Linked DNA regions of Methanocaldococcus jannaschii DSM 2661. The protein of the gene in region 1 binds, or shares a complex with, the protein of each later gene. Links are inferred from orthologs where the notes say so. Each region holds a gene or a part of one and is shown on either strand. Other genes may lie near its edges. The genes, in order: MJ_RS06285 and psmA.

The links.
Region 2: the proteins of MJ_RS06285 (region 1) and psmA are in contact, whole or in part, in a cryo-EM structure (PDB 6HE5), measured with the Archaeoglobus fulgidus proteins. The link is inferred for Methanocaldococcus jannaschii DSM 2661 from one-to-one orthologs. Residues at the interface, in WP_010879468.1 of Archaeoglobus fulgidus: Asp391, Leu392, Lys393, Gly394, Met396, Phe397, Val398; in WP_010877997.1 of Archaeoglobus fulgidus: Ala30, Arg33, Gly34, Ala35, Asp51, Arg53, Val54, Lys66, Ser79, Gly80, Leu81, Val82, Met166.

Annotation. Positions count from the first base shown.
Region 1 is NC_000909.1:1,114,132-1,118,443, forward strand. What follows is about bases 1-2,945. They hold MJ_RS06285 (proteasome-activating nucleotidase), read right to left. Parts: upstream 2,147-2,945; coding sequence 854-2,146; downstream 1-853. Other genes in these bases: aroC (chorismate synthase), read right to left, coding at 1-776; MJ_RS06290 (glycosyltransferase family 4 protein), read right to left, coding at 2,268-2,945. In the rest of the region: more of MJ_RS06290, read right to left, coding at 2,946-3,314; MJ_RS06295 (AI-2E family transporter), read left to right, coding at 3,332-4,312. UniProt on the Methanocaldococcus jannaschii protein: ATPase which is responsible for recognizing, binding, unfolding and translocation of substrate proteins into the archaeal 20S proteasome core particle.
Region 2 is NC_000909.1:521,400-530,458, forward strand. What follows is about bases 2,394-5,210. They hold psmA (archaeal proteasome endopeptidase complex subunit alpha), read left to right. Parts: upstream 2,394-3,317; coding sequence 3,318-4,103; downstream 4,104-5,210. Other genes in these bases: acs (acetate--CoA ligase alpha subunit), read left to right, coding at 2,394-2,742; MJ_RS03120 (ribosome assembly factor SBDS), read left to right, coding at 4,253-4,960; rpl37A (50S ribosomal protein L37Ae), read left to right, coding at 5,003-5,210. Outside these bases: tRNA pseudouridine(13) synthase TruD, read right to left, coding at 1-7; MJ_RS03095 (hypothetical protein), read left to right, coding at 63-371; MJ_RS03100 (C2H2-type zinc finger protein), read right to left, coding at 374-517; more of acs, read left to right, coding at 628-2,393; more of rpl37A, read left to right, coding at 5,211-5,281; MJ_RS03130 (DNA-directed RNA polymerase subunit P), read left to right, coding at 5,344-5,484; MJ_RS03135 (rRNA maturation protein), read left to right, coding at 5,486-5,995; MJ_RS03140 (KEOPS complex subunit Pcc1), read left to right, coding at 6,006-6,248; rpl18a (50S ribosomal protein L18Ae), read left to right, coding at 6,261-6,491; MJ_RS03150 (DUF2666 domain-containing protein), read left to right, coding at 6,653-7,078; MJ_RS03155 (radical SAM protein), read left to right, coding at 7,163-8,215; MJ_RS03160 (DNA adenine methylase), read left to right, coding at 8,235-9,059. UniProt on the Methanocaldococcus jannaschii protein: Component of the proteasome core, a large protease complex with broad specificity involved in protein degradation. The M.jannaschii proteasome is able to cleave oligopeptides after Glu, Asp, Tyr, Phe, Trp, slightly after Arg, but not after Ala.

The DNA.
Region 1 (4,312 bases):
CCTATCTCAACTCCTTTAACAGCATTTATACTCATTAAAGCTCTTGCCAATTCTCCATTTAACTTATTGAATATTGGATTTCCAACTCCAACAGGAACATTTAATGCAACAATTTCAACAACTCCTCCAACACTATCTTTATTTTCCATTGCCTTTAAAACATACTCCTCCATCTCTTTCTCATTCATTGATGGACATCTCAATGGATTACTTTCAATAATCTCTATTAATCTCTCTAAGGATTTTTCATTTTCAAAAACCTCTGGATTTTTATAGTAGCTGAAATCTCCTTCAATCTTTCCAATCTTTATGGTATAACCAATAATTTTTATGTTGTATGTGTAAGATAGAAGCTTTTTAGCAATAGCTCCTCCAATAACATGCCCTATCGTTACTCTACCACTTGCCCTTCCTCCTCCCCTATAATCATAGTTTTTATACTTCAATCTATAGGTTAAATCTGCATGTCCAGGTCTTGGTGTATCTTTAATTTTTGAGTAATCTTTAGGTCTCATGTTTTTGTTATAGACTATTGAGCAAATAGGAGCTCCAGTAGTTTTCCCCTCAAAAATTCCTGATAAGATTTCAACTTTATCCTCTTCTTTTCTTGGTGTTGAGAAGATGCTCTGCCCTGGTCTTCTCCTGTCAAGCTCTTTTTGGATATCCTCTTCAGATAAAGGCAGATTAGCTGGACATCCATCAACAACTGCTCCAACAGCCTTTCCATGACTTTCTCCAAAAACTGTAACTCTAAACATATCCCCATAGGTGTTCATTAATGTCACCAAAAATTTTTAATTGCTTAGTTTTACATTTAAAATAAAAATTAAAATAGTCAAAAAATAAAAAAGGTTTATCTGTAGAGAACATCCAAGTGTGCTGGTTCCTTAACTTTAACTTTCTTTTTCTCCATAATCTTCTCAACTGCCTTTCTAAAGTCATCCATTGTTACATAGTCCCTTAACTCCCTAATTGCATTCATCCCTGCCTCTGTGCAGATTGCCTTTAACTCAGCCCCTACACATCCTTCAGTCATCTTAGCTATTTCTTCTAAATTGACATCTTCCGCTAAATTCATCTTTCTTGTATGAATCTTCAATATCTCCAATCTACCCTTCTCATCAGGAGCTGGGACTTCTATGATTCTATCAAATCTTCCAGGTCTTAATATTGCAGGGTCTAAAATGTCAGGTCTGTTTGTGGCCCCAATTATCTTAACATCTCCCCTTGCATCGAATCCATCCATCTCTGCCAACAACTGCATTAATGTTCTCTGAACTTCCCTATCTCCACCAGTTAAAGCGTCTGTTCTCTTTGCTGCAATAGCATCAATCTCATCTATGAATATGATTGAAGGAGCTTTTTCTTTAGCCAATTTGAATATATCTTTAACTAACGAAGCCCCCTCTCCAATAAACTTCTTAACCAATTCAGAACCAACAACTCTTATAAAGGTAGCATTTGTTTCTGTAGCAACAGCTTTAGCTAATAATGTCTTTCCAGTTCCTGGTGGTCCGTAAAGCAGAATACCTTTTGGTGGTTCAATTCCAACCTTTTCAAACAATTCTGGATGTTTCAATGGGAGTTCAACAACTTCTCTAATTTCTTGCATTTGTTTCTCTAATCCACCAATATCTTCATATCTAACATTTGGTCTTTCATCAACTTCCATTGCTTTAGCTCTGTAGTCTTTATTTTCTGGCAATACATCAACAACTGTTAATGTTTGCTGATTTAAACAGACTCTCTTTCCAGGGGCTAAATCATCTGGATTTACAAAGTGAGAGACATTAACTAAGAAACTTGGGCCTGTTGAGCTTTTGACAACTACTTTTCTCTCTCCTACTTTATCAACTACAGTTCCAACTATCAATGGAGGGACTCTCATTCTATCTAATTCTCTTCTTAAAATCTCATTTTCTTTCATTAACTGTAAATTCTCTCTTTCAAGCTCTTTTTTCTCTAATTCTAATTTTAGGATTCTACTTTCTAATTCTGCAATTCTTGCCTTTTCTTGGAGTTCCTCTTTAAGTAAATCATTTTTTAAGTTAGAATTATCGTTTATTTCCTTTTCTTCTTTAAATTCTTCAGTAAATGCTTTCTTTTCTTTCTTCAATTCAGTTGAAATAAATTCTTCAAAAACCATAATATCACCGGTAAATTTAAGTTAAGTGAAGGGAATATTATAATCATTTTATTTTATTATGGATTATCATTTATATACCATATGGAATTATAATAAAAATTCTTATATTTAAATTTTATGTCTAATCGCTTAGCTCTTCATACACTTTTCTAACACCCATTACACATTTTTCCCAAGAAAATTTTTTTGAAAATTCTTTTCCATTTTCCCCCAAAGTTTTTCTTAGTTCTTCATTATTTATTAACTCCAGAATTTTTTCTTTTAAATCATTTGGGTTATTTTTCTCAGCCAATAGTCCGTTATATCCATCAATAACAATCTCCCCCAACCCCCCAACCCTTGTGGCTATTACAGGCTTAGAGCAAGCCATTCCTTCAACAGCCACCATTCCAAAACCTTCACTTCTTGAAGGAACTACTAAAAAACTACACTTCCTCATAAATGAAGCTACTTCATCAAAACTTTTTCTTCCTAAGAGTTCAATATGGCTTAAATTATTTTTAACAACAAAGTTCTCTATTTTTTTGTATAACTTCCCATCCCCTATGAGTTTAAAATTAAAATCTATATCTTTTATTGCATCTATTAAAATATCGACTCCTTTTTGTGGAACAAAAGCTCCAACAAACAATCCAAAGTTATAATCTCCCTCATTGTATAGAATTTCTTTATTTACTCCGTTGTATATAACAATAGCCCTATTTTTTAAATTCTCATCTAATTGATTTTTTATATATTTACTTACACAGATGATTTTATCGGAATTAGTTGTGGCATATTTAAAAAAATATCTCCCCTTTATGGAGTTTTTTAATATTAAAGCATCACTTCCGTGAAGAGTTAATATATGTGGAATAGATAGTTTATTTTTTAATAAAGCCCCAACACAACCCTGTGGAAACGCATAATGGGAATGAATTAAATCAATACCTTCACTCTCAATGATATTTTTTCCTATTTTATAGGCATTTATAAGATAACTAATTCCCCTAAATTTTTTTAGGTGAGGGACGTTATGAATAATTACATTTTTATATTCGTTTTCTTCATAACTATCATAGGTTAATATATGAAACTCAATATCTTTTAAACGCTTTACCAAATTTTCTACATGTAAGGTGATTCCCCCAATATAAGGATAGTATATACTTGGCATTAAAACTTTCATAATTATCACGTGATACTATGAGATTTGAGGAATTCAAATACGTTAGGAAAGGAGTTATTGTTGGATTGTTAATAATGTTGTTATATATAATTTGGCCGTTTATTGATGTCTTAGCTTATTCATGTGCCTTTGCATATATGGCTTTGCCAGTCTATAACATATTAAGAAAAAAATTTAATAAAACCATATCAGCAGGTTTGGCAATTAGCATATATATCCTTCCAATTATGACAATTACAATTTACGCCCTACTAACGTTCATGGAAATCATACTATCTTTCAATACTAAATCTATAGAGCCATATATTAATGAAATCCTCTCCATATATAATTCTTTTATGTTAGAAAGAATTATTAATAATGAACAAATAATTGCAAAGTATATTGACGAATTTATAAAATATTTGGTTAGTCAGTTTTCTGGAAAGATTATTGATGTTGGATATTTAATAGTTAAAGTAATTATGGTTTTGTTCTTAACATTCTACTTTCTAAGAGATGGGGATAAAGCCAAAAACCTGATAATTTCATTTGTGCCTGATGAATATAAAGAAAAGATGAGAATTTATTTAAGTTATCTTCATGACTCCTACAAAAATTTATTTATAAGCTGTGTTTCACTTTCTATAATTATAACTATCCTATCCTACATCGGATATCTTATACTTGGGGTTCCTTATGCAGAGTTATTTGCGATAATAACCGGAATATTTGCTTTATTACCAATATTGGGAGGATGGATGGTGTATATCTCAATAGCTATATATTTCTTTTTAATACATGACTATACTAAGGCAGTTTTTATGTTTATTTATGGGGAACTCTTCCTTTCCATAGCTCCAGATTTTGTTATAAGACCTTATTTAGTTAAAAAAGAAGTAGATATTCACCCAGTCCTTGTAGTTATTGCGTTTTTAATGGCGCCCCTTTCATTAGGACTCAGTGGATTTGCTATTGGTCCATTAGTCGTTGGGGCTTTAAACGCCTTTTATTTGGCA
Region 2 (9,059 bases), 590 kb from region 1 along the record:
AATACATATAATCACCTACAATACTTTAATAGTAATTAGTTAAATCTTAATTTGGTGATAGTGTGAGACCTAAAGAGGTCTGGAGAGAGTTGTTAGAGATAGCAAAAAATTACTATGATGAGGATAAGATTTTTTACTCCAAAACAAAAAGAGGGGCTTATAGGATAAAAAGCTTTACCAAGGATAAAATAGTTATTGAAAAATTGAGAGGAAAGTTGGATGAGGTTTTAGGGAAAAAGAGGTTTGTTGAAAATTGGGATAAACTTGTTCATGGTGTTGAATGGAATATACCACCAGCAATAAAATCTTTTCTAAAGTTACATCCAAAAATAGTGGAAAATGAAGATGGAAATCTTATTTATAAAGAATAACTTTATTCTTTTTTAAAGAGATGGCCGTGAGCTTTATTTACATGTCTTGTGTAATCTTTTGAATATCTGAAAATTTTTCCACATCTTGGACATTTAAAGAATGTTTCCCCATCTCTACTTGTTATTTTTATAGCTTTTAATCTCATAAAATCTCACCTCCATAATCGTTATTTGTTTAGGAGGTGAGAGTATATAAATGTTAAAAGAGATAATAATTAGAATATTAAAAATCACTATAAAAATTTTTCTCTGAAAAATGTGGGGGAGGGATTATGAGCTTAAATATATTTCCTATCCAAAATCAGTTGCTATTATTGGAGCTTCAAAAACTGAAGGAAAGGTTGGATATGCAATAATGAAAAATTTAAAAGACTTTAATGGAAAAATCTATCCCATAAATCCAAAATATGATGAAATATTCGGAATAAAATGCTATAAATCAGTTTTGGACGTTGAGGATGACATAGATTTGGCAGTTATAGTAGTTCCAAATATTGTTGTTCCTAAGGTATTGGAAGAATGTGGAAAAAAAGGGGTTAAAGGGGCTGTAATTATTACAGCTGGCTTTTCAGAAGTAGGAAATTATGAGTTGGAAAATAAAATTAAAGAAATAGCAAAAAGATACAACATAAGAATTATAGGGCCTAATTGTTTAGGTATAATGAACACCCATATAAACTTAAATGCCACATTTGCGAAGGTATTTCCTCCAAAAGGAGGAGTTTCAATAATCTCACAAAGTGGGGCTGTTTTAAATGCCATATTAGACATAGCCCCTTTATTGAATATTGGCTTTTCTAAAGTTGTTAGCATTGGAAATAAAGCTGATATTCAGGAAAGTGATTTATTAGAGTATTTTTTAGATGATGAAGATACTAAGATAGTTGTTTTATACATAGAAGGATTAAAGGATAAGAGATTTTTAAAAGTAGCTAAAAAATTATCTAAGAAAAAGCCAATAATTGCCCTAAAATCTGGAAGAACTGAAGTAGGAAAGAAAGCGGCAAAATCCCACACTGGCTCTTTAGCTGGAGAAGATGTTATCTATGAGGCAGCGTTTAAAGAAGCTGGGATAATTAGGGCATATACGTTTGAGGAGTTAGTTGATTTAATCCATTTATTCTCAACACAGCCAACAATAAGCTCAAATGAAATTGGAATAATAACAAATGCAGGAGGATTTGGAGTTTTAGCAGCTGATAGCTGTGTTGATTATAACATGAAGCTATCTAACTTTGAAAAATCAACAATAGAAAAGCTTAAAAATATTCTGCCACCAACTGCCAATATATCAAATCCATTGGATATTATAGGAGATGCCACACCAGAGAGATATAAAAAGGTTATAGAAGTTTTAGCTGAAGATAGCAATGTTAAGGGGCTTTTAGTTATCTTAACTCCACAAGAGATGACAAAACCATTAGAAGTTGCTAAATCTATTATAGAAGTTAAAAATTCCCATAAAGAATTTAAAAATAAACCGTTAATTACTTCATTTGTTGGAGGAGTTTCAGTTAAAGGAGCTAAAAGTTATTTAAGGAAGAATGGAATCCCTGCATACATAACTCCAGAAAATGGTGTCAAAGCCCTATCTCATCTCTATAAATATAGCTTAATGAAAGTTAAGGAAGATTATGATGAATACTTAGAAAATATTAAAGAAGAGTTCATAAAAATTACTGAAGAAAATAAAGAAATTATTAAAGAATTATTATCAAATCCAAATGAATACACTGCTAAAAAATTATTAAGCATTTATGGTCTTCCAGTTCCTAAGGGCTATTTAGCTAAAAATGAAGATGAAGCTTTAGAATATTGCAAAAAATTAGGTAAATGCGTAATGAAAATTGTCTCACCACAAATAATACATAAAACGGAGGCAGGAGGAGTTATAATAAATCCAAAAAATCCTAAAGAGGCATTTAAAAAATTAATTGAAAATGCTAAGGAATATGCAAAAAGAATGGGCATTGATAATTTAATTATAGAGGGAGTGTTAGTTGAAGAGTTCATTGAGAAAGATATGATGGAAATTATAATAGGGGCTAAGAGGGATGATATTTTTGGCTCTGTAGTTATGGTTGGGTTAGGAGGAGTATTTGTTGAGGTTTTAAAAGATGTATCTTTTGGCATTTCGCCAATAACAAGGGACTTTGCTCATGAGATGTTGAGGGAATTGAAATCCTATAAAGTCTTAGAAGGCGTTAGAGGAAGACCTAAGAGAGATATTAACTTTATTGTTGATACCCTAATAAAGATTGGAGTATTTATGGATATTCACAAAGAGATTAAAGAGCTTGATTTAAACCCAGTATTTGTCTTTAATGAAAAAGAGGGAGGATGTATAGGTGATGCAAGAATAATTAAATAAATTTAATTTATTTCTGAAAAAACAGATAAATCCACACAATAATAGAAGCTAACCGGTCCCAAAATTGGGTTCCCGGTTAGCACTCACTACTACCTTCTATCTTAAGATACTTTCCAAATATTGACCTTCTCAATGAGATATTAACTTCATCAAGCCATTGATCTGCTATGGGGTCAATATAAACTTTAAATTCATTATCGTAAATTAATTTATCATTTTCGTTGGGGTGGGCGATAGCTATTCCAAACTTAGGACCTCCTCAAGCAAATCCTTCAAAGTATATAACTACTTTATCCTGATTAGCTTTCTTTAACTTATCTAAGATGAATTTCTTAGCTTCATCAGATATAACAACCTTCTTCATTCCATATCACCACTTTTATTATAATCCTATATCTCATATATATAATTTATGGTTATGTCAATACTTAACACAACCATATAAAATAAGACTATAAAAATAAAAATAAAAAAGAAAAGAATAAAAATAATAAGATATTATAATGAGATGAATTAGTTAAAAACATTAAGCTAATTATTTAACTACTTTAAAATACTTATAATGGTGATATTTTATGCAAATGGTACCTCCAAGTGCTTATGATAGGGCTATTACAGTGTTTAGCCCAGAAGGTAGATTATATCAAGTAGAGTATGCAAGAGAGGCAGTGAGAAGAGGGACAACAGCGATAGGTATTGCCTGTAAAGATGGTGTAGTTTTAGCGGTAGATAGAAGAATAACAAGCAAACTCGTAAAAATCAGGTCAATAGAAAAGATATTCCAAATTGACGACCACGTTGCTGCTGCTACCTCTGGATTGGTAGCTGATGCGAGAGTTTTAATAGATAGAGCGAGATTAGAAGCCCAAATTTACAGATTAACTTATGGAGAGGAAATATCAATTGAAATGCTGGCTAAAAAGATTTGTGATATTAAACAAGCTTATACTCAACATGGTGGAGTTAGACCGTTTGGAGTTTCATTATTAATTGCTGGAATAGACAAAAATGAAGCAAGATTATTTGAAACAGACCCAAGTGGGGCTTTAATTGAATATAAAGCAACAGCAATAGGTAGTGGAAGACCCGTAGTTATGGAATTATTGGAGAAAGAGTATAGAGATGATATAACATTAGATGAAGGTTTGGAATTAGCTATAACTGCTTTAACAAAAGCAAACGAAGACATAAAACCTGAAAATGTTGATGTTTGTATCATAACGGTTAAAGACGCACAATTTAAAAAAATTCCTGTGGAAGAGATAAAAAAACTTATAGAAAAAGTTAAAAAGAAATTAAATGAAGAAAATAAGAAAGAGGAAGAGAATAGAGAAGAAACTAAAGAAAAACAAGAAGAATAAATTATAGTAAAATTTTTAAATCCAACTATTTTAAATTATTTTTAGAGTATTAATATTATTTGGGAGTATCCTACTCACTCTCACTAAAGTAATTTTTATAAATTCAAAACCCTTAGCCGAAACATTTATATAATGTGGGGAGGGATATTATGGTGTCCTTAGAAGAGGCAGTAATAGCAAGATATACATCCCATGGCGAAAAATTTGAAATTTTAGTTGACCCATATTTAGCGGCTAAGCTTAAAGAAGGGCAAAATGTAGATTTTGATGAGCTTTTAGCTATTGAAGTTGTATTTAGAGATGCAAGTAAAGGGGAGAAAGCCCCTGAAGAGTTACTATCAAAAATATTTGGAACAACAGATGTTAAAGAAATTGCTAAAAAAATTATATTAAAAGGTCAAGTTCAATTAACTGCTAAGCAGAGAGAAGAAATTAGAGAACAAAAAAAGAGGCAAATTATAACCATAATTAGTAGAAACACAATAAACCCTCAAACAGATACTCCACATCCACCGCATAGAATTGAAAAGGCAATGGAAGAGTTAAGAATTAACATAGACATTTATAAAAGTGCTGAAGAACAAGTCCCTGAAATTGTTAAAAAGCTTAAAAAAGTTCTACCTATTAGATTTGAAAAGAGAGATATCGCTGTTAAAATCCCAGCAGAATTCGCTTCTAAGGCATATAATGCTTTATACCAATTTGGAGCTGTTAAGCAGGAAGAATGGCAGCCAGATGGTTCTCTAATTGTATTAATTGAAATACCAAGTGGTATTGAAGCGGAGTTTTATGCTCATCTAAATAAAATAACCAAAGGAAATGTCCAAACAAAGGTTGTTAAGAAATACAGTGAATAATTTATAGATATTAAATAGATATTAAAGACGAGGTGAGAGAGTATGTTCAGCCACACAAAGAAAGTAGGTCCAACAGGAAGATTTGGACCAAGATATGGTTTAAAAATAAGAGTTAGAGTTAGAGATGTTGAAATTAAAGCTAAAAAGAAATATAAATGTCCTGTCTGTGGATTTCCAAAATTAAAGAGAGCTTCAACATCAATATGGGTTTGTGGAAAGTGTGGAGCTAAGATAGCTGGAGGAGCATACACACCAGAAACAGGTGCAGGAAAGGCTGTTATGAAGGCAATTAGAAGAATTGTTGAGAGAAAAGAAGAATAACTTTTCATTATTTAGCATTATTATTTTATAAATTTTTATAACTTTTATTTTTGGGGATGTATATGGTAGAATACAAGTGTTTAAACTGTAAAAAGATAATAAAACTTGAAGAGCTGGGAAAAAGAGCAAGATGTCCTCACTGCAGTTATAAGATATTGGTTAAACTTAGACCAAAAGTAGTTAAACATGTAAAGGCGAGATAAAATGATACTAACAACTTCAAGAAAACCCTCCCAAAGAACAAGAAGTTTTGCGAGAGATTTAGAGAGAACTTTAAATATTCCCTATGTTCAGAGAGGGAAGCTTTCATTAAAGGAGATTTTTGAAATTGATAAGCATGTTCTTTTAATTGGTGAGTTTAAAGCTAACCCTGGAACTTTAGTTGTTTATGATGTTGAAAATGAAAAAAGACTATCAAGCTTTATCTCTGTTAAATTACAGAGAGAGATTTGTGGAGAGAAAATATATAATGATGATGGAATAAGAATAAAAATAAGTAGAGAACTTAAAGATAACGAGGAATTTCAAAAATACTATGAAATTTATGATGAATTTTTATTCCAACATTTAAATATTAATGAGGATAGTGATATAACATTGAGGTTGGAAAAAGACCCAAAATATCTATTTGCTATACAATTTTATAAAGGGAGAGTTAAAATAGGGCCTTTGATTAGAATAAAATCTATTAAGTTGTTTGACAGCCTTTTATAAAGGGATTTTCATGAATTCTTTTGAGTTAATATTGGAGTTTGATAGTGAGGAAGAGGCTGAAATTATCTATAAATCCATATTTTTGGAACATTTAACTTCTCAAATAAAATCCTCCGCCACAATGGAAATAAATAAAAATATAATAACGATAAATGTTAAAGCTAAAGATATTTCTATATTAAAGGCATCTATCTATTCCTACTTAAGATGGATAGGTGTTGCACAAAACATTTATAAGATTTGTAAAGAATGAGGAGGTGGTAATTTGGCTAAGATATTTAGAATAACTGGAATTATGAGCAAAAAAGGTAAAGACCCATTATACTTTAGAAAGGAATACAAAGCATTAAAACCAGAAGATGCTTTAGAGATATTATACTCTGAATTTGGAGGAAGATACAAAGTTAAAAGAAGTAGAATAAAAATCTTAAATATTGAGGAAATAAAGCCAGAGGATGTAACAGACCCTGTCTTAAAGAAATTAGTTACTGCCTAATAGAGACTTAATTAAAGAGAATGATAACCTTCGCATCTAAGTCTTAAATTGATTATTATATAAACTGTAAAATCTCAACATCCATCTTTTTTGTTTATTTTTTTATTTTATAATCCATTTTTAACATTCAATTAAGTCTAAAATTTTATTTTGGTGAGATTGTGGAAGATAAAATTGAGTTTATGGCTAAGCATAAAAAATGGTTCGTAGTGAAAAAATTAAAAATAGATGAAAATACTGAAGATATTGAGATAGCGAGGTTATTGGCATCAATAGATGAGACAGTTTTAAATAAAATCCCTGAATATTTGCCATTTGATATGAATAAGTTGTATGAGATTGCAGATGGAATATATCAAAAGAAAAAAGGAAGGATTACAGAAGAAGAGATTGCAGAAGTTTTAAAGAAATTAAAATCTCCAGCAACTACAAGAAAATTAAATGAGATTACTGAATCAAAGGAAGGTAAGGAGATATTAAAAGCTATTTTAAATAACATAATATTAGAGAGATTAGGAATTCAAACAAGAGTTTCTCCAAAAGTTATTGAGAAATATATTGAGAATAGTCAATCTTCAAATAGATAATTAATTTTCTATTATTTAAGCCAAAAGCTTATAAGTTCATTATTAAATAATGAAGTTTGAAGATTGACTATCGGGAGAGAGAAAATGAAGGTTGAAGAAATATTGGAGAATGCAAGAAAGGCATTTAAATTAACAACAAAACATTTCGGAAATACAGTTACATTTGAGAGGGCTCTTTTTTTAGGTTGGTATTGTAATCTAAAACAGCCATGTAAGTTTTGCTACATGGCTACACAGAAAAACAAAATAAAAGACCCAAGAAAGGCAAGAAGAAGATTGGAGAGTGTTTTAGCTGAGGCAATTTTAATGAAAAGAATTGGTTGGAAATTAGAGTTTATCTCTGGTGGTTATGGCTATACACCCAAAGAAATAAATGATATTGCTGAAATGGTGGCTTATGTTCAAAAATGTAGGCAGTATTTGAATGTTGGAGTTATTGATTTAGACAACATTAATTTGGATGTAATTGAAGGAGTTGTAGGGGCTGTTGAAACTGTAAGCAAAGATAGGGATTGGATTTGCCCAGGAAAGCCATTAGATAAGATTAAAGATAATTTATTAAAAGCTAAAGAATTGGGTTTAAAGACAGGGATAACAATAATATTAGGATTAGGAGAAAAAGAGGAAGATATTGAGAAGTTATTAAATTTAATTGAGGAGTTGGATTTAAATAGAATTACCTTCTACTCTCTAAATCCACAAAAAGGAACTATTTATGAAAACAAACCATCAGTAACTACAATAGAGTATATGAACTGGGTTTCTTCTGTTAGGTTGAATTTCCCAAAGATTAAGATTATTACTGGAGTTTGGGTTGACAAAATTCCAATGATAAGCCCATTAATTATGAGTGGCTCCAATGTAATAACCAAATTCCCATTATTTTCAGTATTTGGAACAAAGGAAGCTCATTGGATAGAGAAAGAGATTTTAGCAACTGGTAGAGAGTTGTTAGGGACATTTACAGATATTGATATCTTGGCTGGAAAAAAAGTGTTAGAGAAAACCCCATACATAGAGGAAGAGATAAATATAAGTAGCGAAAATATTAAGAGGGTTGAGGAGCTTAGAGAAAATATAAATGAGAGAATAGAAAGTTATGTATCTAAAGTTTTAAGGAAGATTAAAGCCAGTTAATCTAATTTTTTGGGATAAAATGGAAGTTAAACCTTTTTTAAAATGGGCTGGAGGAAAAACACAAATTTTAAGTCAAATAGAAGAAAATTTACCAAAAGAATTGAAGGAAGGAAACATTAAAAAATATATAGAACCCTTTGTTGGTGGAGGGGCAGTTTTATTTTACCTTTTACAAAAATACGAATTTAAAAAAGTTATTATCAGTGATATTAACGAGGATTTGATGCTATGCTATAAAGTTGTTAAAAATGATGTCGATAGATTAATTGAGGAGTTATCATCCTTAAGGGATGAATTTTTATCATTGGATGAAGAAAAAAGGAAAGAATTTTATTATAAAGTTAGAGATGACTTTAACAAAAACAAGAATGATTGTGATGAAGTTAAAAGAGTGGCACAGTTTATATTTTTAAATAAAACATGTTATAATGGGCTATATAGGGTTAATAAAAAAGGAGAATTTAATGTTCCTTATGGAAGGTATAAAAACCCAAAGATTTTTGATGAACAAAATTTGAAAAATGTTTCAAAATTATTAAAGAACGTTAAAATCCTCTGTGGAGATTTTGAGATTGTTGATGAGTATGTTGATGCTGAAAGCTTTGTTTATTTCGATCCACCATATAAGCCGTTAAATAAAACATCTTCCTTCACATCCTATACAAAGTATGATTTTAACGATGATGATCAAATTAGATTGGCAAAATTTTATAGAAAATTGGATAAAAGAGGGGCTAAGTTGATGTTAAGCAACTCTTATAATGTTGATTTCTTTGGAAAGCTTTATGAGGGCTTTAATATAAAAAAGGTTGTTGCTAAGAGGATGATTAACTGCAAAGGAGAT